Regions from separate parts of the Dietzia sp. IN118 genome, predicted to be linked through region 4. Evidence: riboswitches for the same ligand, from Rfam matches in the RefSeq annotation. Region 4 holds a riboswitch; each other region holds the start of a gene.
The links. Region 4 has a riboswitch for cobalamin ahead of Q2K20_RS16815 (ABC transporter substrate-binding protein). Riboswitches for the same ligand answer to the same signal wherever they lie in the genome.
Positions count from the first base shown of each region.

Region 1: it holds a riboswitch for cobalamin, as region 4 does, so the genes downstream of both, cobN (cobaltochelatase subunit CobN) here and Q2K20_RS16815 (ABC transporter substrate-binding protein) in region 4, are expected to answer to the same signal.
Region 2: it holds a riboswitch for cobalamin, as region 4 does, so the genes downstream of both, Q2K20_RS10350 (ABC transporter substrate-binding protein) here and Q2K20_RS16815 (ABC transporter substrate-binding protein) in region 4, are expected to answer to the same signal.
Region 3: it holds a riboswitch for cobalamin, as region 4 does, so the genes downstream of both, Q2K20_RS10565 (magnesium chelatase subunit D family protein) here and Q2K20_RS16815 (ABC transporter substrate-binding protein) in region 4, are expected to answer to the same signal.

Region 1 is NZ_JAUMSR010000001.1:2,159,158-2,166,562, reverse strand. Features, by position in the region: gene Q2K20_RS10410 (nitrite reductase) at 1-816, opposite strand, end outside; gene Q2K20_RS10405 (M23 family metallopeptidase) at 909-2,234, shown strand; cobalamin riboswitch at 2,297-2,492, shown strand; gene cobN (cobaltochelatase subunit CobN) at 2,564-6,286, shown strand; gene cobF (precorrin-6A synthase (deacetylating)) at 6,279-7,067, shown strand; gene cobA (uroporphyrinogen-III C-methyltransferase) at 7,064-7,405, shown strand, end outside.
Region 2 is NZ_JAUMSR010000001.1:2,145,539-2,152,943, forward strand. Features, by position in the region: gene Q2K20_RS10325 (DUF3145 domain-containing protein) at 1-41, opposite strand, end outside; gene Q2K20_RS10330 (serine hydrolase domain-containing protein) at 244-1,119, opposite strand; gene Q2K20_RS10335 (ABC transporter permease) at 1,232-2,812, opposite strand; gene Q2K20_RS10340 (ATP-binding cassette domain-containing protein) at 2,809-3,762, opposite strand; gene Q2K20_RS10345 (alpha/beta hydrolase) at 3,822-4,916, shown strand; cobalamin riboswitch at 4,929-5,108, shown strand; gene Q2K20_RS10350 (ABC transporter substrate-binding protein) at 5,163-6,206, shown strand; gene Q2K20_RS10355 (FecCD family ABC transporter permease) at 6,211-7,296, shown strand; gene Q2K20_RS10360 (ABC transporter ATP-binding protein) at 7,293-7,405, shown strand, end outside.
Region 3 is NZ_JAUMSR010000001.1:2,192,868-2,200,272, reverse strand. Features, by position in the region: gene Q2K20_RS10580 (nuclear transport factor 2 family protein) at 12-383, opposite strand; gene Q2K20_RS10575 (cobyrinate a,c-diamide synthase) at 485-1,972, opposite strand; gene cobO (cob(I)yrinic acid a,c-diamide adenosyltransferase) at 1,966-2,580, opposite strand; gene Q2K20_RS10565 (magnesium chelatase subunit D family protein) at 2,580-4,859, opposite strand; cobalamin riboswitch at 4,881-5,068, opposite strand; gene cbiT (precorrin-6Y C5,15-methyltransferase (decarboxylating) subunit CbiT) at 5,144-6,388, shown strand; gene Q2K20_RS10555 (cobalt-precorrin-4/precorrin-4 C(11)-methyltransferase) at 6,385-7,143, shown strand.
Region 4 is NZ_JAUMSR010000002.1:276,292-283,696, reverse strand. Features, by position in the region: gene Q2K20_RS16830 (cytochrome P450) at 1-42, shown strand, start outside; gene Q2K20_RS16825 (long-chain fatty acid--CoA ligase) at 357-1,991, opposite strand; gene Q2K20_RS16820 (carboxymuconolactone decarboxylase family protein) at 2,079-2,495, opposite strand; cobalamin riboswitch at 2,651-2,795, shown strand; gene Q2K20_RS16815 (ABC transporter substrate-binding protein) at 2,884-3,822, shown strand; gene Q2K20_RS16810 (FecCD family ABC transporter permease) at 3,819-4,847, shown strand; gene Q2K20_RS16805 (ABC transporter ATP-binding protein) at 4,844-5,719, shown strand; gene Q2K20_RS16800 (MBL fold metallo-hydrolase) at 5,719-6,540, shown strand; gene Q2K20_RS16795 (TetR/AcrR family transcriptional regulator) at 6,568-7,173, opposite strand; gene Q2K20_RS16790 (MMPL family transporter) at 7,166-7,405, opposite strand, start outside.

The DNA of each region.
Region 1 (7,405 bases), on a different contig from region 4:
GCCGCCGGTGAGCCGGGCGATGAGGTGGCGGTCGAGGGTCCCGTCCGGCGCTTCGACGTGCTCGATCCGCCCCGCGGACCCCGCGACCGGCCCGTACGGCAGCGCCGGGGCCGGGCTCGGCAGTCGGCCGTCCGCGGGGCGGGCCTCGAAGAGGGGGGTTGGCAGTTCCCGCACGTGCCACGGGGCGTCCGGGCCGGTGCCGCGGGCGTCGACGAACTCGCGGGCCAGCTCGACCAGCCGGTCGGCGGCGTCGGCCAGCGGCACCACCTCGGACCAGCGGTCGCCCACCCGCAGCTGCGCGGTGTCGGCATCCAGGGCGACCAGGCCCAGGTCGCAGGAGCGGTCGAGCAGGTCCCCGCGGCCGTCGTCCAGGACGAACAGGAATCGGCCCGGCAGACCGCCGAGCGCAGGGTCGGCCAGCAGTCCGGCGTCCAGCGCGTCAGTCACCGGTCGCAGGTCCGCGCTGCCACCGACCAGGCCCGTCATCGGCGAGACGAGGACGTTGCGCACCAGCTCGTGCCCGGGCGCGGGGAGCAGGCCCGTCTCCGCGATCGCCGCCACCACCTCGCCGGGCAGCTGCCCGTCCGGACCGATCGGCAGGGCCCGAAGCTGCAGGTTCGCACGCGTGGTCACGTGCACGTTGTCGTCGTCGCCATATCTCACGGCGACCCCGTGCAGGGCGGACAGGGCCGCCGGTGACACGCGGCCACCCGGCACGCGCAGTCGGACCAGGGCGCCGTCGGAGGCCGGCCACGGCCGCAGGACGCCCGGGCACATGTCGCCACGGGTCCGGCGGGTGGGTTCGGCGATGCTCACGGGGGCCATTGTGGCAGCCCGTCGCCGGTGTACTTTTCCCAGACGGCAGAGGGTAAGTTTTTTCTTCACAACTGAAGAAACGGAGCTCCACCGTGACACCTCGCCGCGTACCCACCCTTCTCGCCTCCGCCCTCACCGCAGTCGCACTGGTCGCGGCCGGGTGCTCGTCGGACGCCGCCACCGAACCCGCCGCCGCCGAAGCGGCCGCCACGACCACGGCATCACCGGCCGCCGGGTCCGCCGCCGGGGTGACCGTCCCGGACGCGTTCACCGCGCTGACGATGATTCCCATCGGCAACCCGCCGCTGCCGTTCAAGGGCACGGACGGCAAGTACCACGTGGCCTACGACCTGCAGCTCACCAACGCCACCAAGGTGCCGGCGAGCGTGGACAAGATCGAGGTGGTGGACGGCACCGATCCCACCAAGGTCATCGCCAGCTTCTCCGCCGCCGCTCTCGTGGACCCGGACTGCGTCTTCGGTGACTGCAACCGCTTGCGCGACCTGCCCGCCGGGTACGTCGACACCGCGCAGATCCCGCCGCAGGAGAGCCGGGTCGTGTTCATCGACTTCACCCTCGACTCGCTCGACCAGGCCCCGGACGCGGTGCTGCACCACCTCTACGGGACCGGTGCCGCCTCGCCGGCGTTCGGGGAGCCGGGACCCATCGACTACCTTACGACACCGGTTGCCTTCTCCACCCGCACCGTGCCGGTCATCGCGCCGCCCGTGCGGGGCGAGAACTGGGTGGCCCTCAACGGGTGTTGCGAACCGGGGTTCCCGCACCGCAGTTCGGTGATGTCGGTCAACGGCAAACTCAACAACAGCCAGCGGTTCGCAATCGACTGGAAGCGCACCAACGACCAGGGCGAGTTCTACACCGGCGACAGGAACCACAACGAGAGCTACGTGGACTACGGCGCCGAGATCCTCGCCGTCGCCGACGCCACCGTCGTCTCGGTCCTCGACGGGATGGAGGCCAATGCGCCGGGGGTCCTGCCCGCCAGCAACCCGGAACTGGCGTCCAAGCTCACCGTCGAGAACGTGGACGGCAACCACGTGGTGCTCGACCTCGGCGACGGCGTGTACGCGATGTACGCACACATGATCTCCGGCTCGGTCACGGTGAAACCCGGCGACACGGTGACCGAGGGCCAAGTGCTCGGCAAGCTCGGGAACACCGGCAACGCCAACGCCTCGCACCTTCACTTCCAGCTCATGCACGGGCCGAGCCTGCTCGAGGCCGACTCGCTGCCGTACGAGCTGAAGGGGTTCGACTACGCCGGGCAGGTCCCGCCGCAGCGGATCGCCGACGCCGACGACTTCCTGTCCGGCACCTTCGTCGACACCGCGGACCTCTCACCGGAGCCGCGGAGAGGCGAGCTGCCACTCAACCTCGCGGTGGTGGACTTCCCCTGACCGGGATGGCCGTCCCTGGCTGACGCGAGGCAGCCGGTCGGCCACGGGCGGGGTGCGCCGGATAGGCTCGCCGGTGCCGTGGTGCTCGGGAAGCCGGAGGAAAAGCCGGCGCGGCCCTCGCCACTGTAGTCGCGGAGTCGCGCACCCTCGTCCGTCCCTCACGGGGCGGAGACCACTGGACCCTCCAGGATCCGGGAAGGTTGGTCGCACGGCGTTGATGCGAAAGCCAGGAGACCGGCCACGGCGACATGTTCCACGAGGGTTTGGAGAAGAACATGCGCCCCGACCGGCGTTCGGCGTCCCCTGATGACGCCTCGGCACAGCACGACGTGCCCCGCATCACCCTGTTGTCCACCTCCGATACGGACCTGCTCTCCGCGCGCGAATCCGGCGCGGCGTTCACGCTCGGCAACCCGTCCCGACTCGACGTCGAGGCGAATCTGCCCGCACTGCTCGTCGGCGCCGACCTGGTGGTGGTCCGCATTCTCGGCTCCCGACGATCCTGGGAGGCCGGGTTCGCCGCCGTGCTCGGCGCGGGCGTCCCGGTAGTGGTCCTGGGTGGGGAGCAGACCCCCGACGCCGACCTGATGGAGCTGTCCACGGTCCCGATCGGCATCGCGGCCGAGGCGCACCGCTATCTCGCCGAGGGCGGCCCGGGCAACCTCGCGCAGCTGCACGCATTCCTGGCCGACACCGTGCTGCTCACCGGCGTCGGGTTCGAGCCGCCGGAGAACGTGCCGGTGTGGGGTATGCCGCCGCGGCCGGACACGACGGAAGCCCCCGGCCTGCCCCGCGTCGGAGTGCTCTACTACCGCGCCCACGAGGTGAGCGGGAACTCCGGGTTCGCGCACTCGCTGGCCGACGCGATCGACGCCGCTGGCGCGGTGGGAGTGCCGGTCTTCGCCGGCTCCCTGCGCTCGGCCCCCGACGAGCTGTTTGACGCGCTCGGCACTCTCGATGCGCTGGTCGTGACGGTTCTCGCTGCCGGCGGCACCACGCCCGGCGCGGTGAGTGCGGGCGGCGAGGACGAGACGTGGGACGTCGAGCGCATCGCCGCGCTGGACATCCCCGTCCTGCAGGGCCTGTGCCTGACGTGGAGCCGGGAGGACTGGTCTACCTCAGACGACGGCGTCAACCCGCTGGACTCCGCCAACCAGATCGCGATCCCCGAGTTCGACGGCCGGATCATCACCGCGCCGTTCTCGTTCAAGGAGATCGACGCCGACGGCCTGCCCCGCTACGTGGCCGATCCGGAGCGGTGCGCGCGCGTCGCCGGGATCGCCGTGGCCCACGCGCGGCTGCGCCACGTGGCGCCGGCCGACCGCAAGGTCGCGCTGGTCCTGTCGGCGTACCCCACGAAGCACTCCCGCATCGGCAACGCCGTCGGCCTGGACACCCCGGTCTCGACCATCCGCCTGCTGCGCCGGATGCGCGACGAGGGCTACGACCTGGGCCCGGACGACGGCCCCATCGCGCGCTTTCTTGATCGACCGGGCCTCGACCTCACCGAGCGGGGGGCGGACGGCACCGTCGCGGAGGGCGGTTACGCCGACGACACCGCCGCCGGCGACGCCCTCATCCACGCGCTCATCGACGCGGGCGGGCAGGACGAGGAGTGGCTCACCAGCGCCCAGCTCACCGACAGTCACGTGCGGATCTCCACCGACGACTACCTGCGCTGGACCGCGGACCTGCCCGAGGCGCTGCGTGCGGAGATGGTCGAGGCGTGGGGGCCCGCGCCGGGCGAGCTGTTCGTCAACGACGCCGGCGAGATCGTCCTGGCCACCATCCAGGCCGGCAATGTCGTCCTGTTGATCCAGCCGCCCCGCGGCTTCGGCGAGAACCCGGTCGCCATCTATCACGACCCCGAGCTCGCGCCGTCCCACCACTACCTGGCCGCCTATCGCTGGCTCGCCCACGGCTTCGGGGCGCATGCGCTGGTGCACATCGGCAAACACGGCTCGCTCGAATGGCTGCCGGGCAAGAACGCGGCGCTCTCGGCGGACTGTGCCACCGACGCGGCGATCGCCGACCTTCCGCTGATCTACCCGTTCCTCGTCAACGACCCCGGCGAGGGCGCGCAGGCCAAGCGCCGTGCGCACGCGACGATCGTCGACCACCTGGTCCCGCCCATGGCGCGTGCCGAGTCGTACGGGGACATCGCGCGGCTGGAGCAGCTGCTCGACGAGTACGGGAACATCGCGTCGATGGATCCGGCCAAGCTCCCGGCCATCCGCGCGCAGATCTGGACCCTCATGCAGTCCGCGCACATGCACGAGGACCTTGGCCTCGAGCAGCGGCCCGACGACGAGGAGTTCGACGACTTCCTCCTCCACGTCGACGGCTGGTTGTGCGAGATCAAGGACGTTCAGATCCGCGACGGCCTGCACGTCCTGGGCCAGGCGCCCGCGGGCGAGGCGCGCGTCAACCTGGTGCTGGCGATCCTGCGGGCCTCGCAGGTGTGGGGCGGCGAGTCCGGCGCGGTTCCGGGCCTGCGCCGCGCACTCGGGCTGGCCGAGGGCGCGCCGACCGAGGAGGTCGACCGGGTCGAGGCGCTCGCCAAGGCGCTGGTCGAGGGGATGGACGCGCGGGAGTGGGACGTCGCCGCGGTGCCCGACGTCCTCGCCGCCGCGGGCCTCACCGCGGGTGGGGCGGGTGACGGCGGCGCGGGTGACGGCGCGCCAGAGGGCGACGACGACGAGGTCGCGCAGGTGCTCGAGTTCGCCGCCCGCGAGGTGGTGCCGCGCCTGGCCGCCACTGTCGACGAGCTGGACGCCGTCATCCACGCACTGGACGGCGGGTTCATCCCGGCCGGGCCCTCGGGATCCCCGCTGCGGGGTCTGGTCAATGTGCTGCCCACGGGCCGGAACTTCTACACGGTGGACCCGCGCGCCGTCCCGTCGCGGCTGGCGTGGGAGACCGGTCAGGCCATGGCGGACTCGCTGCTGGACCGGCACGTCGCCGAGACCGGGGAGTACCCGAGCTCGGTGGGGCTGTCGATCTGGGGCACCTCGGCCATGCGCACCTCCGGGGACGACATCGCCGAGGTCCTGGCACTGCTGGGCGTCCGCCCCGAGTGGGACGAGGCCTCCCGCCGGGTCACGGGCCTGGAGGTGGTCCCGTCCGAGGAACTGGGCCGCCCGCGCGTCGACGTGACCGTGCGCATCTCGGGCTTCTTCCGCGATGCGTTCCCGCACGTCATCGGGATGCTCGACGACGCCGTGCGGATGGTCGCCGAGCTGGACGAGCCCGACGAACACAACTTCGTCGCCGCCCACACGCGGGCCGATCTGGCCGAGCACTCCGACCACCGCCGGGCCACCACCCGCATATTCGGCTCCGCACCGGGCTCCTACGGCGCCGGGATCCTGCAGACCATCGAGGCGGGCAACTGGCGCGACGACCGAGACCTGGCCGAGGTCTACACCCGCTGGGGCGGGTACGCCTACGGCCGCGACCTCGACGGAGTCCCCGCGGCCGACGACATGCGCACCAACTACCGGCGCATCGCGGTGGCGGCCAAGAACATCGACACCCGCGAGCACGACATCGCCGACTCGGACGACTACTTCCAGTACCACGGCGGGATGATCGCCACCGTCCGCGCGCTCACCGGCGCCGAGCCGCGCGCCTATGTGGGCGACTCGACCACGCCTGATGCCGTGCGCACCCGGTCGCTGGCGGAGGAGACAACGCGGGTATTCCGCGCCCGCGTGGTGAACCCGCGGTGGATCGCGGCCATGCAACGTCACGGCTACAAGGGCGCGTTCGAGCTGGCGGCCACGGTGGACTACCTCTTCGGGTTCGACGCCACCGCCGGCGTGGTCCACGACTGGATGTACGACTCGCTCGCCCGCGAGTACGTCCTGGACGAGACCAACCAGGAGTTCCTGCGCCGGTCCAACCCGTGGGCGCTGCGCGGGATGATCGAGCGGCTCTCCGAGGCCGCCGACCGCGGGATGTGGGCCGAGCCCGACGCGGACATCATGGACCGGATGCGGCAGGTCTACCTCGATGTGGAGGGCGATCTCGAGGAGTCCCACGGTGACTGAGTTCCCCACCGGCCGCAGGCGGGTGCGGGTCGTGGGCATCGGCTCGGGCGGGCTCGACCAGATCACGGTCGAGGCCGCCCGGGCCCTGCGCGCCAGCGACTACGCCCTCGCGGCCGTCAAAGGCCCGGCCGACCCGTTGGTCGACCTCCGCGCGCGGCTGCTCGCCCGCCACGCGCCGGGCGTCGAGTTGGTGGGTGTGCCCGATCCGGAGAGGGACCGCTCGTCGTCGTCGACCTCCTCCGACGCCGGGTATCGCGGCGTGGTGACGGACTGGCACGAGGCCCGCTCCCTGGCCTGGGAACGCGTCGTGGCCTCCCGGCCCGGCGATGTGGCGATCCCCGTGTGGGGCGACCCGGCGTTCTACGACTCCACGCTGAGGATCCTCGACCGGATCGCCGAGCGCGGTGCGCTGGACCTGGAGGTGGACGTCGTGCCCGGGATCTCCGCGCTCCAGGTTCTGGCCGCGCGCCACCGTCTGGTCCTGCACGAGATCGGCGGCACGGTCACCGTGACCACCGGTCGCCGGCTGCGCGAGGTCGTGGCCGCCGGCGCCGACAACGTGGTGGTGATGCTCAACGGCGACCTGCCGCTCGATGACCTGGCCGACTGGCACATCTGGTGGGGCGGGAACCTCGGCGACGCCGGCGAGACGCTCGTCGCGGGCCGCGTGGGCGACGTCCTGCCGGACCTGCGCGCGCACCGCGAGCGGCTGCGCGATGAGCACGGCTGGGTGATGGACGTGTATCTACTGCGACGCGGAGAAGGGACGACGGCCCGATGACGGCTGAGAAGGACACCGCCGGGGCGACGGCCGGGACGACCGGCGGGAAGGACAGCGCCGGCGCCACGGCCGCGCGGGACTGCGCGGGCCGGGTCGTGCTGGTCGGCGGCGGGCCGGGGGACCCGGGGCTGATGACCGTGGCCGGCCTCGACGCCGTCCGCACCGCCGATGTGGTGGTGACCGACCGCCTGGGACCGGTGTCGATCCTCGACGAGCTCGACCCCGGCATCGAGGTGATCGACGTGGGCAAGGTGCCCTTCGGTCCGGCGACCCCGCAGGAGGAGATCAACCGGATCCTCGTCGAGCACGCGCGGCGCGGGCGCACCGTCGTCCGACTC
Region 2 (7,405 bases), on a different contig from region 4:
ACGCCGGTCGTCGTATCCGCGAGATAGTTATGGTCAGACATCACTTCACTCCCGACTCACTGAGGGACGTCTTCCCCAACGACCTCACGAAATCGTGTGAATGATGTTGCTTCTGTTGTTTGTAGTTAACACTGTGCCTGAAGTGATTGAATTACACCAGCGACACTTCTCGACTCTCAGCAAAGTTACAGCACGGTGATTCCCGCGCCCGGCACGAGTGCGGGCGTGTCGCGGGTGGCGGACTCACCCCCCGAGCGAGTCCTCTTCGCGCGAACGCCGGGTTGCCGCATCGACCACCCTGTCGGACAGTTCCGGCCACAGCGGCTTGGCCCAGTCGCCGAAGTCGCGGTCGGTGAGCACGATCAGCGCCGTGGAGATCTCCGGTTCGACCCACAGCAGGGTCCCGGACTGCCCGAAGTGCCCGAAGGTCGCGGGCGAATTGTGCTGCCCGGTCCAGTGGGGGTGCTTGGCGTCGCGGAGTTCGAAGCCCAGGCCCCAGGGGCACGGCTTGTGCATGCCGTACCCGGGCACGATCCCGTCGAGGCCGCGGAACTGTTCGGTCACGGCCTCCTCGAGGGTCTCGGTCGCGAGCAGCCGCGGGGCCACGAGCTCGCGGGCGAACGCGATGAGGTCGGCCAGGTTGGCGGAGGCCCCGTGCCCGGCGGAGCCCTCGAGCGTGGTGGACTCCATGCCCAGCGGCTGACACACAGCCTCGTGGAGGTAGTCGCCGAACGCGATCCCGGTGGCGTCGGCGATGTGGTCGGCCAGCACCTCGAACCCGGCCGAGGAGTAGATCCGCCGTTCCCCCGGCTCCGCGCGGACCTTGTCGCGGTCGGCGAAGTCCAGCCCCGAGGAGTGGGCGAGCAGGTGACGCACCGTGGACCCCTCGGGCCCCGCGGGGTCATCGAGGCCGATGGCCTCCTCCTCGACGGCCAGGAGCGCGGCCACCGCGACGAGGGGCTTGGTCACCGAGGCCAGGCGGTACACGCGGGTGTCGTCGCCGTGGACCGCGAGGGCGCCGTCGGGGCCGACCACCGCGGCCGAGACGGTGTCCACCGGCCAGTCCGCGACCACCGACAGTGCGGTGGAGAGCCTGTCTCGATCGAACTCGTTCGACATCGGTTCCTCTCTGGTTCGCGTGCGACCGGCGGCGCCGGTGTCCGTGACGGCCGCGCCGGTGAGGTGTGGCGTCCGTGCGAGCCAGTCTGTCAGGTCGGGCCGGGCGCCGCGGTCAGGTCCGCGGCACGTCGCGACGCCGAAAGCCGGCCAGCCCCACGGCGACCAGCACGACTGTCACCGTGAGGAGCACGGCCACGCCGATCGCGTTGACGGGGCCGACGGGCGCGGTGCCCACCGCGCCGAACGGGGACAGGCGCATCTGGTCCTCGTCGAGCCGGAGCGTGGGCCCCATGAGGGTGACGACGACGGCGAGGGCGAACGGCGCCCAGGCCAGGACCTGCAGTCTCGGGGATGCGCCGAACAGGCCGATCGAGATCGCGCCGAACACCAGCGCGGCGGGCACATACCACGCCCCGGCGCCGATGATGCGTCCCGCCAGGCCCGGGTCGTCGAGCACGGCGGCGGCGGTGATCCCGAACGCGGCGGCGCCGGCGAGGACCACGACGACGGTGCCGACGGTGACGACCGCGGTGTGGGCGGCGAGCCACGACCACCGCGAACGCCCCGTGGACAGTTCCATCTCGAGTCGCCCGGCGGTCTCCTCGCCGCGCAACCCGGTCAGCGTCTGCAACGCGAACCCGGCCCCGAGGAATCCGCTGAACGCCACCAGCATCTGCACGATGGAGTCGACCACGGTGCCCGAATCGCCGAGGAACACGGCGAGGTCGGGGTTGGACATCATCGTCTCGACCACCACGTTCATCAGCGCGCCGTACATGGCCATCAGTGCCACCACGCCGATCGTCCAGCCCGTCAGCGCGCCCAGGTGCTGGTGTACGGCGGTCCCGGTCCGGGACGCCCGCCACCGGGACGCGGTGGCGGGGCCGGTCCGGGCCGGGACCATCCCCTGGCCCACGTCGCGGCGCGCGGCGAGCCACAGCGCGGCCGCGGCGAGCCCGGCCGCGGCGACGACGGCGACGAACAGGGGCACCACGGAGGACTCGCCGAACGGCCGGGTCAGCCCGTGCCAGCCCAGCGGCGAGGTCCAGCTCAACCAGTTGCGGTTGACGTCGCCGATCCCGCGGGTGATCAGGGTCAGTCCGGCCACGGACATCGCCGCCGCCCACACGGTCCGGCTGTGGGCGAACACCTGCGCGAGGACGGCGGTGCCGGCCGCGTACACCCAGCCGGCGGCGACGATGGAGGCCACGTACAGCGCCGCGCCCGCGCGGTCGAGGTCGACGGTGAGGGTCGCCGCCCACAGCGCAAGGCCGAGAACGGTGAAGACCCCGACGACGACGACGAGGGCGGCCGCCGTCGGGGCGAGCCGGCCGACCCGGCCCGCCAGGAGCAGTTCGGACCGTCCGGACTCCTCCTCCTTGCGGGTGGCGCGCGCGGTCAGGGCGATCGCCATGACGGGGATGCCGAAGGCGACCATGAACGAGTACTCGTTCATCATCACGCCGCCGAGGGTGTCGAGCCCGGCCACCCGGCCGGTGAGCATGATCATCGACTCGCCGACCGAGGCGCCGTACGTGGCGAGTTCCTGCGGGGTGTCGTAGAGGGCTGCGATCGACAGCCCGGTGACGAGGTACAGCGCGGCCAGGCCGAGGACCCAGGCGGCCGCGGCCCGCCACCCGGTGCGCAGGGCGATGCGTGCCAGCAGGCCGGTGCCGGCGAACGGCGAGGTCATCGCCGGTCCCCTGTCCGCTCCTCGCCCCCGGTGGCCGCACCGGCACCGGAGTAGGCGTTGAGGAACAGGTCGTCCAGGCTGGGGGGGCTCGCGGTGAGCGTGTGGATGCCGGCCGCGTGAAGGAGGCCGGTGACCTCGCCGAGCCTAGGGGCCGGCACGTGGCAGCGGACCTCGAACCGACCGTCGGCGGCCTTCTCGATCCGCAGGCCGTCGACCCCCGTCACGCGCCCGAGTGAACCCGGATCGGCGTCGGTGACGGCGTGGACCTCGGTCGTCGTGTGACGCCGCAGATCGGCCAGCGTCCCCGAGGTGACGGTGCGGCCGTCGCGGATGATGCTCACGCGGTCGGCGAGGGTCTCGACCTCGCCCATGATGTGGCTGGACAGCAGCACGGTGGCGCCGCCATCGACGGCCTCGCGGACGCACTCCTGGAACGTCTGCTCCATGAGCGGGTCCAGGCCGGACGTGGGCTCGTCCAGCACGAGCAGTTCGGCGTCGGAGGCCAGCGCGGCGATCAGCGACACCTTCTGTCGGTTGCCCTTGGAGTAGTCACGTGTGCGTTTGGTCGGGTCCAACCGGAAACGTTCGATCAGCTCGTCCCGACGGCCCGGGTCCAGTCCCCCGAGCGCCCGGCCGAGCAGGTCGATGCACTGGCCGCCCGTCAGCCGCGGCCACAGGGTCACCTCGCCGGGGACGTAGGCGAGCCGGGCGTGGAGTTCGACCGCGTCGCGCCACGGGTCGCCGCCGAACACCGTCGCCCGCCCGGAGTCGGCGCGCATGAGCCCGAGCAGGATCCGGATGGTGGTGGACTTGCCCGACCCGTTGGGTCCGAGGAACCCGTGGACCTCGCCGCGGCGCACGTCCAGGTCCAGCTCATCCAGGGCCCGGGCGCGGCCGAAGGTCTTGACCAGGCCCTCGACCCGCACCACGCTCTCGTGTTCTGAACGCATGATCAGCTCCTTCGTCCGATTACCCCGATCATCCCAGGGATCTGCGTCACAATGTGGCCATGCGCTCTCCCATGTCCGGCCACCGAGTCTTTTCCCCGTCGATCCCGGATCGCCTGACCAAAGCCGTCATGACCGCTGCCGGGTGCCTGCCCGGCCCGCTACTCCGACTCGTGGGCGGGACCCCGCGACGGATGGACGGCCAGGTCCTCGACCCGCACTTCCAGGCCGGGCTCCGGGTCATCTCGATGACGTCCGAGGGCGAATACGAGGATCTGACCGTCGAGAAGGCACGTTCGGCCGTCGAGCGGTCGGCGTTCACCGTCTCGGGGAAGAAGATCGACCTCGCCGTCGTCACCGACATCGTCCTCCCGCTCGGCGGCACCGACCCGGACCGGGCCGACCTGCCCGCGCGCCTGTACTCGCCGGTCCACGGTGACGAGACGCTGCCCGCACTGGTGTTCTTCCACGGCGGCGGCTGGGTGCTCGGCAGCGTCGACTCGCACGACGCGACCTGCCGCTACATCGCCAAGACGGGCCGGCTCAAGGTGATCAGCGTGGACTACCGGCTGGCACCCGAGTTCCGGTTCCCCACCGCGGTCGAGGACGCGATCGCCGCGTTCCGGTACGTCCGCGACCACGCCGACGAACTCGGCGTGGACCCGACGCGCATCGCGGTGGGCGGTGACAGCGCCGGTGGCAACCTGGCGGCGGTGGTCTGCCAGCAGACGCGCGACGCCGGAGAGAAGATGCCGGACTTCCAACTGCTGTTCGTCCCCGCCACCAACATGTCCGCGCGGACCCGCTCGTACGAGCTGTTCGGCGACGGCTTCTTCCTCACCCGGGCCAACATGGACTGGTACGAGGAGACCTACATCCGGTCCGACGAGGACCGGCTTGACCCCCGCGCCTCCCCCCTGCTTGCGGAGGACTTCTCGGGACTGCCGCCCGCCCACGTGGCCACGGGCGGGTTCGACCCGCTGCGCGACGAGGGCGAGGCCTACGCCCGGAAGATGGCCGATGCCGGTGTCCCGGTCTCGCTGCGCCGCCACGAGACACTGGTCCACCCGTTCGTCAACGCCGTCGGGGCCACCCCGCTCGCGCGCTCGGCGCTGTCAGAAGCGGTGGGCGCGATGCGGATGGGGCTGGCGTACTGACCCTGGAGCGCGTGTTACCTTGTGATCGCCAGCGAGACCGATCGGTCGCGGGAATCCGGTGCGAATCCGGAGCTGACGCGCAGCGGTGAGGGTGATGGCGGGGCACGGTGCCACTGGGCCGCACGGTCTGGGAAGGCGCTTCCGTCCAGGTGATCCCGAGTCCGAATACCGGCTGGCCCTCGCGGTGACAACCGCCAGGTCATCACCGGGCTTCGCGTTCCAGGCCCGCGACCTCGGAGCACACCCATGCGTTCGTCCACCCTGGTCGCCCTCGCCGGCGTCACCCTTCTCACCCTGACCTCCTGCACCGCCCACGACCCGGCCGCGATCGCCGGCCCGGGCACCGATCCGATCGAGAACTGCGGGGAGCAGGTGCAGCTCGACGCCCCGCCCGAACGGGTCGTCTCGCTCAACCAGGGCTCCACCGAGATCCTGTACGCCCTCGGCCTCGGCGACCGGATGGTCGGCACCGCCACCTGGACAGACCCGGTCCTACCCGAGTTCTCCGAGGTGAACAGGTCTGTCCCCCGCCTGGCCGACAACGCGCCGTCGATGGAGGCCGTCCTGGACGTGGAGCCGGACTTCGTCACCGCCTCCTTCGGCAGCACCCTCGGCGAGGGCGGGGTCGCCGCCCGCGAGCAGTTCCACGAACTCGGCGTGGGTACGTACCTCTCCCCCACCGACTGTGTGGGCAAGGTCGCCGACTCCGGGGACGGCGTCCGCGAGACCCCACTGACCCCGGACCTGCTCTACCGCGAGATCACCGAGCTCGCGACGATCTTCGACGTGGAGCAGGCCGGTGACGAGCTGGTGGCGGACCTGCAGCGCCGGCTCGACGAGGCCGTCGAGAGCGTCGACGCCCGCGGGATCTCCGCGATGTACTGGTTCGCCAACTCCGAGTCCCCGTACCTGGCCGGCTGCTGCGGTGCCCCCGGCCTCATCTCGACCACCCTGGGCCTGGAGAACGTCTTCGACGACACCACCCAGGAGTGGCCGCAGATCAGCTGGGAGGTCGTGGCCGAGCGCGACCCGGACGTGATCGTCGTGGGCGACCTGACCCGCAAGAGCCAGACCGCCGAGACCGCGGGGGCCAAGATCGCCTACCTCGAGTCCAACCCCGTCACCCGGGAGATGGCGGCGGTCCGGGAGAAGCGGTTCATCGACATCACCGGTGCCGAGATGAACCCGTCGCTGCGCACGATCTACGGGGTGGAGACCGTCGCGGCGGGGCTCACCGAGCTGGGACTCGCCGAGCCGGGCCCGGTCGGCGCCCCGGACCCGGCCAACTGACCCGATGACCCTCGCACCCGAGAGGACCACCGCCCCGGTGGTCCCGGCGCCACCGCGCCGGCGGCCGGCTCTGCGGCGACCGTCCGCACTGGTCACCCTATGGCTCGGTGGCCTGGGGCTGCTGGCGGTGTCGACGGCGCTCGTCATCACCATCGGCCCGTCCGGACTCACCGCCACCGACGTCGTCCAGTCCGCCCTGGCCCGCCTCACCGGTTCCGACTCCGGGCTCACGCGGATCCAGGAGGGGATCATCTGGAACCTGCGGCTTCCGCGCACCCTCATGGCGGCCCTGGCCGGGGCGGGGCTCGCATTGTGCGGCGTCATCCTGCAGTCGCTGCTGCGCAACCCCCTGGCCGACCCGTACATCCTCGGCATCTCCTCCGGCGCCTCGACCGGGGCGGTCCTCGTGGTGGTGCTCGGGGTCGGCGCGGGCGCGGTCGGGCTCACCACGGGGGCGTTCGTCGGAGCGCTCGCCGCGTTCGGCTTCGTCCTGGTCCTGGCCTTCGCGTCCGGCGGCACCACCGACCGGGTGGTGCTGGCGGGGGTCGCGGCGACTCAGCTGTTCTCCGCGGTGACCTCGTTCGTCGTCTACATCGCCGCCGACGCCGAGCAGACCCGCGGCGTGCTGTTCTGGCTGCTGGGCTCGCTGGCGTCCGTCCGCTGGTCGGACGTGGCGGTGTGCGGCGTCGTGGTCCTGCTCGGGCTGGTGGCGTGCCTGCTGCACACCTCCAGCCTCGACGCGTTCACCTTCGGCCAGGACGCCGCGGCCGCCCTCGGCGTCAACGTGGCCCGCACGCGGCTGGTGCTCATGGTGGTGACGGCGCTCGTCACGGCCGTCATCGTGAGCACCTGCGGGGCGATCGGCTTCGTGGGTCTGGTGCTGCCGCACGCCGCGCGGGCCCTGGTCGGGGGCCGGCACCGGGTCCTCGTCCCGACCGCGGCGCTGATGGGCGCCGTGTTCGTCGTGTGGATCGACGCCGTCTCCCGCACCGTGATCGCGCCCCAGGAGTTGCCGATCGGGGTGGCGACCGCACTCATCGGCGTCCCGGCCTTCGTCGGGCTCCTCCTGCGACGGGGACACGGCCGATGACCGCCGCCCCGTCGACGCTCGAGGCGCGCTGTGTCTCGTGGTCCGTGCGCGGCCGGACCATCCTCGACGACGTCACCGTAGCTCCCGCCCCCGGCACGATGGTCGGGGT
Region 3 (7,405 bases), on a different contig from region 4:
GAGGACCGCGGTTAGAGCAACTTGATGTGGATCTCCCGGATCCGGTCGTCGTCCACCGTGTAGCGGCCGCGCAAAGTCAACGTCATGGTCTGCCCCTCGTCCAGCGACATCCCCATGAAGTCCTTCACGTCGGCGCGTGCGGTGAGCGTGTTGATCACCGTGACTATGGCCGTGTCGCCGTCGACCTCGATCTCCTCGGGGGTCATGCGGTCGACAAACGTACTGGTCATCGCGCGGTAGGTGTCGAGGTAGGCGGAGATCCCGTGCTGGGTGCCGGCGGCGGAGTGCAGGACGACGTCCTCGTGCAACACCGCGGCCAGGTGGTGGGGGTCCTCGCTGTTGTAGGCCTCGTAGTAGGCGGTGATGACGTCGCGCACGGTCATGAGGTCTCCTCGGTGGTCGTTCCGACCCGGGCGGTCAGCGAACCGGATGCCGGGTCTACGCCTATTCGGCCAGAACGCGCCCGCGACCGCAAGGGGCCCGGTTAGCCGAGTCGGGCGGGCCGACGCGCGGTGGCGAAGCGCCGCGCGTGCGCTGCGAACCGGGCCGCCATCGCCGGATGCCCCGCCCAGTGCGTGTGTAGGTAGGACGCGTGGACCGACCCGCTGACGAACCCCTCTGGTCCGGCGCTGCTGGTCCAGGCGGGAGCCGCGCCCGGTTCGTCCGCGCGCGAGCCCGCCGCGCCGGCGGGCGGGTTCACGGCCGTGCGGTGGAACTCGTGGCCGGTGACCTCGGTGCCGGCGGTCGCCAGGACACTGTCGGCACCTGCGGTCGAGCGGCGATAGGCCAGGGTGAGCCGCGGGGCCATGGCCGCGTCGGCGTCAACAGCACCGACCATGGGGACACCGTCGAGGGTGCGACAGAGATAGAGCAGGCCCGCGCACTCGGCGACCGTTGGCGTCCCGGCCATCGTCGCCGCCCGCAGTGCGCGAAGCATCTGCTCGTTGGCGGCGAGGTCCGCGGCGTGGACCTCGGGGAACCCGCCACCGAGGTAGATTCCCGCGGCGGTGTCGGGCAGTGCCTCGTCGGCCAGCGGGTCGAACGGCACCACCGAGCAGCCGGCTGCCTCGAGCAGTTCGACCGTCTCGGCGTAGCGGAAGGTGAAGGCTCGGCCACCGGCCACGGCGATGAGCGGGCGGACCTCGTCGTCGTCGACCCCAGGCACCCCTCCATCCCCCGGGGCGCCACGGCAGGCGCCCCCATGACCAGCGCCGACGCCCCCCAGCGCCGCGCGCGCCGACCACGCCTCGCCCGCCAGCGGCGGCGCCTCACGCGCGATGCGCATGACGGCCTCGAGGTCGATCGACGCCGCCACCTTCCCGGCCAGGTGATCGAGCGAGCGCGCGGCCTCGGGGCGTTCGGCGGCGGGGACCAGGCCGAGATGGCGGGAGGGGGCGGTGACGTCGTCGTCGCGCTGGAGGACACCCAGCACCGGGATGCCGAGCGGGGCCAGCGCGCGGCGGACCTCGTCGGAGTGGCGGACGGAGCCGGCCTTGTTGAGCACCACCCCGGCGATGTGCACGGCCGGGTCGTAGGAGGCCATCCCCAGCACCACCGCGGCGATGCTGCGGGAGGCGTGGGAGATGTCCACGACCAGCACGACGGGGGCCCCGGTGAGCGCGGCGACGTGGGCGGTGGAGGCGAACCCGTCGCCGCCGATGTGCCCGTCGTACAGGCCCATCACGCCCTCGATCACCGCGACGTCGGCGGGCCGCCCGGCGCCGGCGCCGGCGCCGTGCAGCAGCAGCGGCACGATTCGCTCCTCGCCCACCAGGTGCGGGTCCAGATTGCGGCCCGCCCGCCCGGTGGCCAGGGCGTGGTAGCCGGGGTCGATGTAGTCGGGCCCCACCTTGTGCCCCGAGACCTCCAGCCCGGTGCGGCGCAGCGCGGCCATGAGGCCGGTCGCGACGGTGGTCTTGCCGTGCCCGGACGCCGGCGCGGCCACGACGATCCGCGGGAGGTCGGTCACCATTCGATGCCCCGCTGACCCTTCTGCCCGGCGTCCATCGGGTGTTTGACCTTGGTCATCTCGGTAACCAGGTCGGCGACCTCGAGCAGCCGGGGGTCGGCGTCGCGGCCGGTGATCACCACGTGCTGCCGGCCGGGGCGGCTGGCGAGGGTGGCGACCACGTCGTCGACGTCCACCCAGCCCCATTTCATGGGATAGGTGAACTCGTCGAGCAGGTAGAGGTCGTGCCGCTCGTCGGCGAGGCGCCGCTTGATCTCGGCCCATCCTTCGGCGGCGTCGGCGGCGTGGTCGTCCTCGGTGCCGTCCTTGCGCGACCACGACCAGCCCGAGCCCATCTTGTGCCACTCGACGGGCCCGCCCTCGCCGGTCTCGGCGTGCAGGCGGGCGAGGCGTTCCATGACGGTCTGCTCGCCGATGCGCCACTTGGCGGATTTGACGAACTGGAACACACCGATGTCCCAGCCCTGGTTCCAGGCGCGCATCGCCAGGCCGAACGCGGCGGTGGACTTCCCCTTGCCGGGCCCGGTGTGGACCATGACCAGCGGCCGGTTGCGGCGTTGGCGGGTGCTGAGCCCGTCGTCGGGCACGATCTCCGGCTGTCCCTGGGGCATCAGGCCACCTCACCTTCGGTGCGCGGATGGCCGGGTCGTGTGTGGCCGGGTCGCGTGCGGTCGTCCGGGGTCGGGCCGCGGTCGGCGGAACCGGGGCGCGCGGTGCGGGCGCGGACGGTATCGGTGAGTCCCTCGGCGGTGACCTCGCCCAGTGGCACGTGCTCAGCGCCCAGGTGCCCGGCGAGCTCGGAGGCCAGGCCCATCCGGAAGCGGCCGGTCTCGCAGTCCACCACCACCGAGGCCACGCCGAGGGAGGCCAGCCCGGTCGCCGCGGTGCGGGACCTGGCGAGGGCGTCCGGGCCGTGGGTGGCGCGGCCGTCGGTGACGACGACGAGGAGGGCCCGCCGCCGCGGATCGCGGACGCCCTCGATGCGCAGGACTTCGGCGGCGGTGATCAGTCCCTCGGCCAGTGGGGTCCGGCCGCCCGCCGGGAGTTCCGCGAGGCGGGTGGCCGCGATGTCGACCGACGACGTGGGCGGCAGGGCCACGTGGGCCGCGGCCCCGCGGAAGGTCACCAGTCCCACCTTGTCGCGGCGTCGGTAGGCGTCCAGCAGTAGGGAGAGGATCGCGGTCTTGACCTGCTCCATCCGGGTGCGGGCGGCCATGGAGCCGGAGGCGTCCACGCAGAACAGCACGAGGTTGGACTCGCGGCCCTCGCGGACGGACGAGCGCAGGTCCTCGGCGGCCAGCCGGAGTCGGCCACCGTTTGGGCCGGCTCCGCGACCGCGGGCGGATTGCTGCGGCGCGGCGGACCGGATCGTGGCGGGCAGGTGCAGGTCGGAGCCGGTGAACGCGCGCGCGCCGATGCGGCGGCCGCTGGTGGTGAGGGCCCTCGACCGGCGGCCGGCCGCGCCCTGGCCGGTACCGGCGACGGCGAGCAGGCGGGTGCGGTACGGCGCCGCGGCCGCGGTGACCGTGCCTGGCTCGGGCGGGGTGGGCCCGGGAGCGTCGGACCGCGAGGCGTCGGCGGGGGTGTCCTCCGCGGCGTGTCCGCCGGGCTGCTCGTCGGCTCGGCCGTCGGCGTCGTCGTCCGATCGCCCGCCCGCCTGGGCGGGGCCCGCGGTGCTGGAGGCGTTGCCGGCGCCGGGGCCGTCCTCGTTCTGCTCGGTCTGCTCGGGCGAGTGCTCGTGCCCGGCGTGCTCGGCCGAGGCCCGCGCCGGGGCGGACTCTGCATCCGAGGTGTCTGCCGACGCGGACTCGTCTGCGGACTCCGACTGTTCGGCGTCGTCGGCCGGCGCGGTCTCGTCCCGGGGGTCGGGATCGGGCTCGTCGTCGTCGCCCAGGAGCCGTTCCAACAGGTCCTCGTCGAGGCCCGGCGCATCGAACGGGGCACGACGGCGGCGGTGGGGCAGCGCCATGCGCGCGGCGACGCGGATGTCCTCGCGGGTGATCCGGGTCCGGCCCTGCCATGCGGCGTGGGCGGCGGCGGTGCGGGCGGTGACGATGTCGGCGCGCATGCCGTCCACGTCGAAGCCCGCACAGACCCGGGCGATGGTGGACAGCGCCCAGGGGGTCAGTCTCACCCGGTCGAGTACGCGCCGCGCGGCGGCGATCCGTTCGCGCACGGCGGCCTCGTCGGCGGCGTGGTCGGCGACGAATCCCGCCGGGTCGGCCTCGAACGCGATCCGGCGGCGCACCACCTCGGCGCGCAGTTCCGGGTCGCGAGGTGCGGCCACCTGCACGGTGAGGCCGAAGCGGTCCAGCAGCTGGGGCCGGAGCTCGCCCTCCTCGGGGTTCATGGTGCCGATCAGCACGAAGCGCGCGGCGTGCTCCACCGAGATGCCGTCCCGCTCGACGGTCACCCGACCCATGGCGGCGGCGTCGAGCAGCAGGTCCACCACGTGGTCGTGGAGCAGGTTGACCTCGTCCACGTAGAGCAGTCCGCGGTGTGCGCGGGCGAGTAGGCCCGGTTGGAACACGGTCACCCCGTCGGTGAGCGCACTCTCCAGGTGTAGTGATCCGGTGATGCGGTCCTCGGACACCCCGATGGGCAGCTCGACCAGGCGGACCGGCCGCCGCTCGGTGGGCGCGTCGTGCGGGATACGCCCGTCCGGGGTCTCGGAGCCGCGGTCGTCGGGTGCGGAGGAGAAGCGGTCGCCGGTGACGACCTCGACCTCCGGCAGGATCCCGGCGAGGGCGCGGACCATCGTGGACTTGGCCGTGCCCTTCTCACCGCGGATCAGCACGCCGCCGACCGCCGGGGACACCGCGGTCAGGGTCAGGGCCAGCGCCATGTCGTCGGAACCGACGACAGCGCTGAAGGGGTAGTGCAGTGGCATGGGGGCTCCCGCTCTCGTCTGCCAGGCTGGTCAGCGCGAGGCCGGTCTCCGGACTTCCCGGCTCATCTCGGACGTGCGCGCGGGGCGCGATCGCCTGAGAGGCCGGGTTACCGTAGCGGGCCCTGTGCCGGATTCTCACCGGCTTCCCTGATTCTCCCCTCCGCTCCGCCTGTGGCGGGTCGTGGGGCACCTCGTGCTGTGGGGTCTGTTCGGTTGTGTGGTCCCGAGGCTAGCCCAACGGCCTGTCCCGGGGCGCCTCAGGTGTCGCGGTAGGGTTCCGCGTCATGAATGCACGGGTGGTGGTCGTCGGCATCGGCGGCGACGGGTGGGCGGGGCTCGACGAGGCCCGCCGTCGCGCCGTCCTGGCCGCCGATGTGGTGCTCGGGGGCGAGCGTCATCTGGCGATGATTCCGGGCGACGTGACGGCCGATCGGGTGCCGTGGCCGCGGCCGCTGCGGGACGGGTTGCCGGAGCTCCTCGAGCGGTTCCGCGTGCGCTCGATCGTGGCCCTGGCCTCGGGCGATCCGCTGGTCGCGGGGATCGGCACGACCCTGATCGATGTGCTGGGCGCGGATGCGGTGGAGGTGCTCCCGGCGGTGTCCTCGGTCGCTCTGGCCCGCGCCAGGATGCGGTGGCCGGCCGAGTCCGTGGCTGTGCTGCGCGACCACCACTCGCTCGGTCGCGAGCTGGCGCCTGGGCGACGTCTGCTAATGCTCTCAGCGGACCGGCACACGCCGGGAGAGGTCGCCGCGACGCTGCGGGGCGCCGGCTTCGGGGGGAGCGAGATGACCGTGCTCGCCGATCTCGGGGGCCCGGCCGAGGCCCGGTTTTTCCGCGCGGCGCGCGACTGGGCTGTTGATCGCGAAGCCCCCGCCCTGCACGTGTTGGCCATCGAGTGCGTGGCCGATTCCTCCGCCCGCCCACTCGGGCTGGCGCCGGGATTGCCCGACGACGCTTTCGAGAACGACGGCCAGCTCACTCGCCGCGACCTGCGGGCCTCGGCCCTGTCCCGCCTCGCGCCGTCGGCCGGTGAGCTGCTGTGGGATGTGGGCGCCGGCGCCGGGTCGGTGGGCATCGAGTGGATGCGCGCGCACCCGTCGTGTCGGGCTATCGCCATCGAGGCCGATCCCGGGCGGGCGGCGCGTGTTGCGCGCAACGCCGCGCGGCTCGGGGTGCCGTCGTTGGAGGTCGTCAACGGCCGCGCCCCGCAGGTTCTGGACGGTCTGCCCCGCCCCGACGCGGTGTTCATCGGCGGGGGCGGCACTGCCTCTGGCCTGCTCCAACAGTGCTGGGACGCGCTGGTCCCGGGTGGCCGACTGGTGGCCCACGCGGTGACGCTGGAGACCGAGCGCGTGGTGGTCGACACCCGCGCCGTATTCGGCGGGGAGCTGACCAGGATCCAGGTCGAGCACGCGGACTCGATCGGCCGGTTCACTGGCTGGGCCCCGGCCCGTGCGGTGGTGCAGTGGGCGGCCGTGAAGCCCTTCGTCGCTGCGGCTGATACTTCGGAGACAGGGGAGAGCTCGTGACCGTTCACTTCGTGGGAGCCGGCCCCGGCGCCGCCGATCTGCTGACGCTGCGCGCGGCTGCGGCGCTTGCCGCCGCCGACGTGTGCCTGTACGCGGGGACGTATCTCGACGATGGCGTTCTCGCGCACTGCCGCCCCGAGGCCCGGCTGGTGGACACCCAGCATCTGGACCTGGACGGGATCATCGGCGAGATCGTCGCCGCTCACGCCGAGGGGCTCGAGGTGGTCCGGCTGTGTTCGGGTGACCCGTCGCTGTACTCGGCGCTCGCCGAGCAGACTCGCCGGCTCGACGCGGCCGGCGTGCCGTGGGACGTGGTCCCTGGTGTTCCCGCCTACGCGGCGGCAGCCGCCGAGCTGGGGGTGGAGCTCACGGTTCCCGAGGTGGTGCAGTCGGTGGTGCTCACCCGCGTCCAGGCTCGGTCGACGGCGATGCCGTCGACTGAGTCGTTGGAGAACTTCGCCGCCACGGGCGCCACGCTGGTGCTGCACCTGGCGATCACTCGGATCCGCGAGCTCGCCGAGCGGCTGGTGCCCACACACGGTGCCGACTGCCCGGTGGCGGTGGTGGCCAACGCGAGCCGCCCGCACCGCGTGGAGCTGCGCGGCACTCTTGCTGACATCGCGGCAGCGGTGGAGACGGCTGGCCTGCGCCAGGCGGCGGTTATCCTGGTCGGCCGGGCGCTGGAGCGGCCGGGCGAGGCGGAATCGTGGTTGTACGCGTCGAGCCCGGAGCGAGAGTCGAAGCGGCGGGGCTGAACGGATAGGCCGAAGGCAGCGGGCAACAGACAGTGTCCTCCGGCCGCCAGGAAGCCCGAACCGACGCAACGGTATCGGCGAAGGGCCGCGTGGCTCGCTAGGAACGCCAGCTGCGAGACCCGCGAGGATCGGAGAGGCTCAGCTGCGCTCGCCAGCATCGAGGCGTAGTCACGTCCCCTGTGGGGTACACCCGTGCGGGACAACATGCCGCCGACCATCGCTTGTGGACTTGATCGCTTTGTGGCGGTCTTCTGTGGTTACT
Region 4 (7,405 bases):
CCCGTCTCGCTCCGGCCGCTGGCACGCGTCGCCGCGAACTGACCCGCCGCCCGCCCCGCCTCCGCCGTCCAGAGGATTTCGCCTGTATCGCCCGAGTGGGTCTGAGCGAAATCCTCTGCTCGGCGATGATGCCGCGACGGCGGGGGGGCGGGACGGCCAGCGTGTCGGCCGGCGGGACGGCCAGCGTGGCGGCGGCCAGCGTGGCGGCGGCCAGCGTGGCGGCCGGCGTGGCGGCCGGCGGGACGGTTGGCACCGAGCAGCCAGTAGCGCAGAAGCAGGGCCCGGGGGCGGTCATACCGCAATCCCGGGCCCTCCGCTGGCCGACGACGCGTTCCCGCGTTCGACCTTCCGCCTGCCTAGTTCTCCAGGGCGTTCACCACGGTGAGTTCGCCGTCGGAATGCGAGACGCGGATGCGCTTCTTGTCGAGCTTGCCGACGGAGGTCTTGGGGATCTCGTGGACGAACGCGAACTTCTCGGGCACCTGCCACTTGGCCATCCGTTCGGCCAGGTGATCGCGCAGCTCCTCGACGCTCGGGTCGGGCACACCGTCCTTGACGACGATGGTGGCCAGCGGCCGCTCGTCCCACTTGGGGTCGGGGACACCGATCACGGCGGCCTCCGCCACGGACGGGTGCTCGAGGAGGTAGTTCTCCACCTCGACGGACGAGATCCACTCGCCACCGGACTTGATGATGTCCTTCGCGCGGTCGGTGAGCTGCAGGAACGCCTCGGGCTTGATATACCCCACGTCGCCGGTGCGCAGCCAGCCGTCGTCGAAGGAGTCCGAGGCGTCCACCTTGTAGTAACTGCCGGTGATCCACGGGCCGCGGACCTCCAGCTCGCCGACGGACTCGCCGTCCCATGGCAGGGCCTGGCCGGAATCGTCGACGATACGGGCCTTCACGCCGGCGATGAGTCGGCCCTGCGTCATGCGGAGCTCGAACTGCTTCTCCTCCGGCAGGGAGGCCTTCGGGCGGGACAGGGTGCCGATGGGCGAGGTCTCGGTCATGCCCCACGCGTGGACGATGTTGATCCCGTATTTGTCCCGGAACTTGCGGATCAGCTCCGGCGGGCACGAGCTGCCGCCCACGACGACCGCACGGAAGCTCGACATGTCGATGGGGTGGTCCACGCTGTACGCGTCCACTGCCTGCCAGATCGTGGGGACGGCGGCGGCCAGCGTCGGACGCTCGGAGGCGATCATCGCGGCCAGCGGCTCGGGCTGTAGGAAACGCTCCGGCATGAGCAGCGAGGCGCCCACCATGAACGCGGCGTACGGCAGGCCCCACGACATGGCGTGGAACATCGGCACGATCGCCAGCACGTTGTCGTCGAGCGAGATGTCCATGCCGTCGGACATGCACACCTGCATCGAGTGGAGGTAGATCGACCGGTGCGAGTAGACGACGCCCTTCGGGTCGCCGGTGGTGCCCGAGGTGTAGGCCATCGCGGCGCCGGAGTTCTCGTCGACCTCCGGCCAATCGAACTCGGTGGGCTGGGCGGCGAGGAGCGCGTCGTAGTCGTGCACCTGGATGCCCTCGGGAGCCTCGAGGTTCGCGGCGCCCCCACCGGTGACGATGACGTGCTCGACCGTCGAGAACCGGGGCAGGAGCGGCTGCAGGAGCGGGACGAGGCTCGGGTCGACGATCACGACCTTGTCCTCTGCGTGGTTGGCCACGAACTCGAGCTGGTCCGGGAACAGCCGGATGTTCAGCGGATGCAGCACGGCGCCCATGGACGGGATCGCGAGGTAGGCCTCCAAGTGCTCGGAGTTGTTCCACTGGAATGTGGCGACCCGCTGGTCACCGTCGACCCCCAGGGAACGCAGCGCGTTGGCCAGCTGCGCGGCGTGCTTGCCCAGATCGCCGTAGGTGATCTTCCGTGGTCCCTGATCGGTCCAGGTGGTGACGACCGCATCGGAGTGGACGGTCGCACCGAACTGCAGGATCGTGCTGATGTTCAACTGCTCCGGCATCATCGTGCTCTTCATGAGGGGCTCCTTGATCGAGGGGTGGCGTCTGTCACTCTCGTGTCGAGACTACCTGACGTCCATGACGTCCTTGGGCCGTGTGGGCGATCACCCGTCGAGGTCGTCGAAGACGGTCTGGACGGTCCTCGTCGCCGCGAGGGCCGCCGGCGCGCCGCAGTACTCCGAGGCGTGTATGACCGCCTCGGTGATCTCCTCGCGGGTCAACCCGTTGGTCAACCCGCCGCGTACATGCCCCGCCGGCTCGGCGTCCGCGCGCAGTGCCACGAGCATCCCGATATTAAGCAGGCTGCGATCCCGTCGGTCCAACCCGGGCCGGTTCCAGATGTTGCCCCACACGTTCTCTGCGACCACGTGCTGGATCGCCTCCGACTCCGTCCCGACAGCCCGGTCCATGGCCCGGTCGACGAAGTCGTCGCTCATCACCTCGCGCCTGGTCGCGAAACCCTGCTCGCGCAGATCCGCGGCCGAAGGCCCCTCGCCTGCAGAACTCGTCGTCGTCGTCATCTCCACGGTCCTCTCCCACTGCCGACAGGTATCGCGATCCATCCTCCCCGACCGTCGTCACCAGCTCCGCGTGACCTCGCCCCGCCCCGGCCAGGCGCGGGGACGGCTCGGACAGGGGCGACAGCGGATGTATGGGATGGGCGGACGCGACGACGGGTGGGATACCCTCGACGGGTCCGGCCACCAGCGTCGGACCCCGCGGCAACTCGGCGGAAGTCGGTGCGAATCCGACGCTGTCCCGCAACTGTGATCCCGTCTCAGGACGGGCGAGCCAGGTCGGCCGGTTCCGCGGCAGCCGTACGTACTGACCTCGGACGAAGGACGGTCGCGTGCAGCGGCCCAGGCCGCGGCCCGAGCTGTTTTCTTCCTCCGAATCACGGAGGATGCCATGCACCATCCACGAGCCCGCTCGCTGCTGCTCGCCCCCCTGGCCGCCCTGGCGCTGGTCGCCACCGCGTGCAGCGGCAGCGGCACCGGCGGCGACGAGCCGGCCCCGGCCGACCAGACCTCCGCCGCGGCGGAGGAACCGCAGGCGATCGTGTCGCTGGCCCCCACCACCACCGAGATGCTCTACGCCGTCGGCGCCGGGGACAGCGTCGTGGCGGTCGACGAGCGGTCCGACTTCCCCTCCGACGCCCCGGTCACCGACCTGTCCGGGTACACGCCCAACCTCGAGGCGATCCTGGGATACGCGCCGGACCTCGTCGTGCTCACCGACGACACCGGGGACATCGTGGCCGGCCTCGAACGCTCCGGCGTCGAGGTGCTGCAGCTGCCCGCCGCGCAGACCCTCGACGACACCTACACCCAGCTCGAGCAGGTCGGGGCGGCCACCGGGCACATCGGCGAGGCCGCCGAACTCGTGTCGCGGATGCAGAGCGAGATCGACGAGATCGTCGCCTCCGTGCCGGAGCGCGAGACGCCGCTGACGTACTTCCACGAACTCGACGACACCTACTACACCGTCACCGACGACACCTACGTCGGCGAGATCTACTCCCTGCTCGGCCTGACCTCGATCGCCACGGGCGACAACCCCTACCCGCAGCTGTCCGAGGAACTCATCCTCGAGGCCGACCCGGACCTGGTGTTCCTCGCCGACGGCCAGTGCTGCGGCATCACGCCCGAGGTCGTGGCCGAGCGACCGGGCTGGGACGGGCTCACCGCCGTGCGCGAGGACCGGGTCCACGTGGTGGACGAGGACCTCGCCAGCCGCTGGGGCCCGCGCATCGTGGACTTCATGCGCGAGGTCGCCGCGATCGTCACCGCGGTGCCCGACGCCGCGCCGGAGACCGCGGAGAGCCCCGCGAACCAGCCCGCCTCGTGACCCGCCCGTCGCCCCGCCGCGCCCTCGTGCTGGGCGGGGCGACGCTGTTGCTGGCCGCGGCGGTCCTGCTCGGCACCCTCATCGGCCCGGCCGGCCTCACCCCGGGCGGCGTGGTGCTCGAACTGGTGGGCCGGCTGCCGCTCGTCGACATCAACTCGGGGTTCACCGAACGTCAGCAGGTCATCCTCTGGGAGATCCGCATCCCACGCGTGGTGCTGGGCGCGATCGTCGGCGCGATGCTCGCGATCGCCGGGGCCACCTACCAGGGCGTGTTCCGCAACCCGCTCGCCGACCCGTACCTGCTCGGGGTGTCCAGCGGGGCGGGGCTGGGCGCCACCCTGGCGATCGTCGTGGGCGGCGCGATGGGCTCGGCGATGGTGCCGCCCGCCGCGTTCGCCGGCGGCATGATCGCGGTGCTGGCCACCTACACGCTGGGCCGCAGTGTCGGCGGTGGACGCAGCGAGGTGGTCATCATCCTCGCCGGCGTCGCCGTGGCGGCGTTCGCCAGCGCCATCCAGACGTTCTTCATGCAGCGCCACGACGAGACCCTGCGGCAGGTGTACTCGTGGACGCTCGGCCGCCTCACGACCAGCGGCTGGACCGACGTGCGGACGGTGCTGCCGTACGTGCTCGTGGCGGTGGCCGTGATCGCCCTGTTCCGCCGCACCCTCGACGTGATGGCGGTCGGGGACGCCGAGGCCGCGACGCTGGGGATCGCCCCGGCGCGGGTGCGCCTGGTCCTCATCAGCGTGGCCACCCTCGGCACGGCGGCGGTGGTGTCCGTGTCGGGCCTGATCGGGTTCGTGGGCATCGTCATCCCGCACGCCGTGCGGATGCTCATCGGGCCGGGGCACCGCCTGCTGCTGCCGGTGTCGCTGCTGGTAGGCGCGGCGTTCCTCATCCTGGCCGACGTCGTCGCCCGCACCGCGATGAGCCCGGCCGAGCTGCCCATCGGAGTGGTCACCGCCGCGATCGGCGCCCCGTTCTTCCTCATCGTCCTGCGCCGCAGCCGGGGGCACATATGACCGCCACACCACCGGCGTCACCCGCGGCGGCCGCGTCACCCGCGCCGGTCGCCCTGGCCTGCCGCGACCTGCGCGTCACCCGGGACCGCACGGCCATCCTCCACGGCGTCGACCTCGCCGTGGACGCCGGCTCGTGGGTGTCCCTGGTGGGCCCCAACGGCTCCGGCAAGACGACCCTGCTGTTCGCGCTCGCCGGGCTCATCCCCGCCGCCGGTCACATCGAGGTCGACGGGCTGACCCCGCGCCGCGCGGGTCGCCGCAGGGTGGCACGGACCGTGGCGATGATGCCGCAGCGCCCGGTCGTCCCCGAGGGGGTCACGGCGCGCGAACTCATCGGGCTCGGCCGCACCCCGCACATCGGCCGGTTCGGCACCGAGAGCGCCGACGACCACGAGGTCGTCGACCGCGTCATCAATCGCCTGGACCTGCACGACCTGGCCTCGCGCACCGCCACGACGCTGTCCGGCGGTGAGCTGCAGCGGGTGGTGTTGGGCCGCTCGCTGGCCCAGGAACCGCGGGTCCTGCTGCTCGACGAGCCCACCAGCGCGCTGGACATCGGCCACCAGCAGCAGGTGCTCGACCTGGTGGACTCCATGCGCCGCGAGACCGGCCTGACCGTCGTGGCGGCGATGCACGACCTCACCTCCGCCGCCCACTACGGGCAGCGGCTGGTGTTGCTCGACCGGGGCCGTGTGGTGGCCGACGGCCGGCCCGAGGAGGTCCTCACCGTCGAGCGGGTGGCGCAGGTCTACGACGCGCGCGTGGAGGTCCTCGACCGCCGCGACGGCCGCGCCGTGTTGCCGCTGCGCGAGGCGGGCCCGGATCCCGCGCCCGGGTCGGCGCCCGGCGCGGCGCCGGGGGCGGGCGTCTGATGGAGGTCGTCCTGCTGGGGACCGGCGCCGCGGACGGCTGGCCCAACCCGTTCTGTCGGTGCCCGTCATGCGACGAGGCACGCCGGCTCGGCGTGGTGCGCGGCCAGACCTCCGCGCTTGTCGACGACGAGCTGCTGATCGACTGCGGACCGGAGGCGCCCGGCTCGGCCGTGCGGCTCGGACGGTCTCTGGCGGCGGTGGGACATCTGCTCGTCACGCATGCCCACGCCGACCATCTCGGACCCCAGGTCCTGCTCTTCCGCTCGTGGGTCCCCGACGCCGGCGAGCTGGAGGTGGTCGGCCCCCCGGACGCGCTCGATGCGTGTCGGCCCTGGGTGGGCCCCGACGACCCGGTGCGCTTCGTCCCCGTCACCGCCGGCGACCGGCTCAGGGTGGGCGCCTACGACGTACGCGTGTTGCCCGCCCGGCACCGCGTGTTCCGCGACGGCGACGCGGTGCTCTACGACGTGACCGGGCCCGGCGGCGCCCGCCTGCTGTGGGCGAGCGACACCGGGCCGTGGGACGACGAGTGGTTCACCGCGGTGCGCGGCGCCCGCTACGACGCGGTCTTCCTCGAGGAGACGCTGGGCGACCGCGAGGAGATCTCCCCCGCCCACCTGGGCCTGGACCGGTTCGGGGCGATGCTCCGGAGACTCCGGGACATCGGGGCGGTCGACGAGCGGACCGACGTGGTGGCCGTGCACCTGGGCCACCACAACCCGCCGCCCGACGAGCTGGCCGCGCGCCTGCGGGAGCACGGCGCGCGGGCCGGTGTCGACGGCGAACTCGTCCGCTGCGGGGAGGCTCCCCGGCTGTACTGACCCAGTCGCGCTGTTCGGTCGTGCTGCTCAGTCGCGCTCGAGGAACCTCGCGGCGCCGTGTTGGAGGAGATCGAACGCGTCGTCCAGGTAGGACTCGGCGGAGTCGGCGGGCCCGGCCCCACCCGGTCGGTGCCTGAGCACCGACGCCCCGGCGGCGAGGCTCAGGTCGACCATGACGCGGACCCGGAACCAGTTGAGCTGCGGTGCGCGGCGGCCGACCGCCTCGTAGAGCGGATCCAGGATGTTCTCGGCGATGCTGGTCCAGGCGTCCGGGCCCAGCATGAGGCCGATCTGCTCCCCGGCCACCAGCAGGTTCTCGGCGGCGTCGATATCGTCCGCCGAGCGCCCGTAGAGCTCGTGGAAGGTCGAGCGCAGGACATCCAGTGGCGACAGGTCTGCCGGCGCCTGCTCCACCTGCCGCACCCATTCGGCGATCTGTTCGCGCAGGAAGTGCACGAACGCGTCCTCGCGGTGGGCGAAGTAGTTGTGGAACGTCCGGGTCGAGACACCCGCCCTCCCGGCGATGGCCGAGACCGTCGCCCGCTCCGCCCCCTCGGCGACCAGCAGTTCCACTGCGGCCGCCGAGAGGCGGGTGCGGGTGTCGGCCTTCTTGCGCTCACGCAGGCTAGGCATCGACGCGGGCCTTCTCACCACCGTCGGCGGATGCCACAGCGGAGCTCTCCTGCTGCCCGGTCTCCAGGGCGGAGCCCTCCACGTCGACGGTGGGGAGGATCTTGTCCAACCACCGCGGCAGGCCCCAGGCGCGCTCGCCGAGGAGGAACATCACCGCGGGGATGATCGTCATGCGGACGACGAAGGCGTCGAACAGCACGGCGACCGCCAGGGCGAAGCCCATCACCTTGAT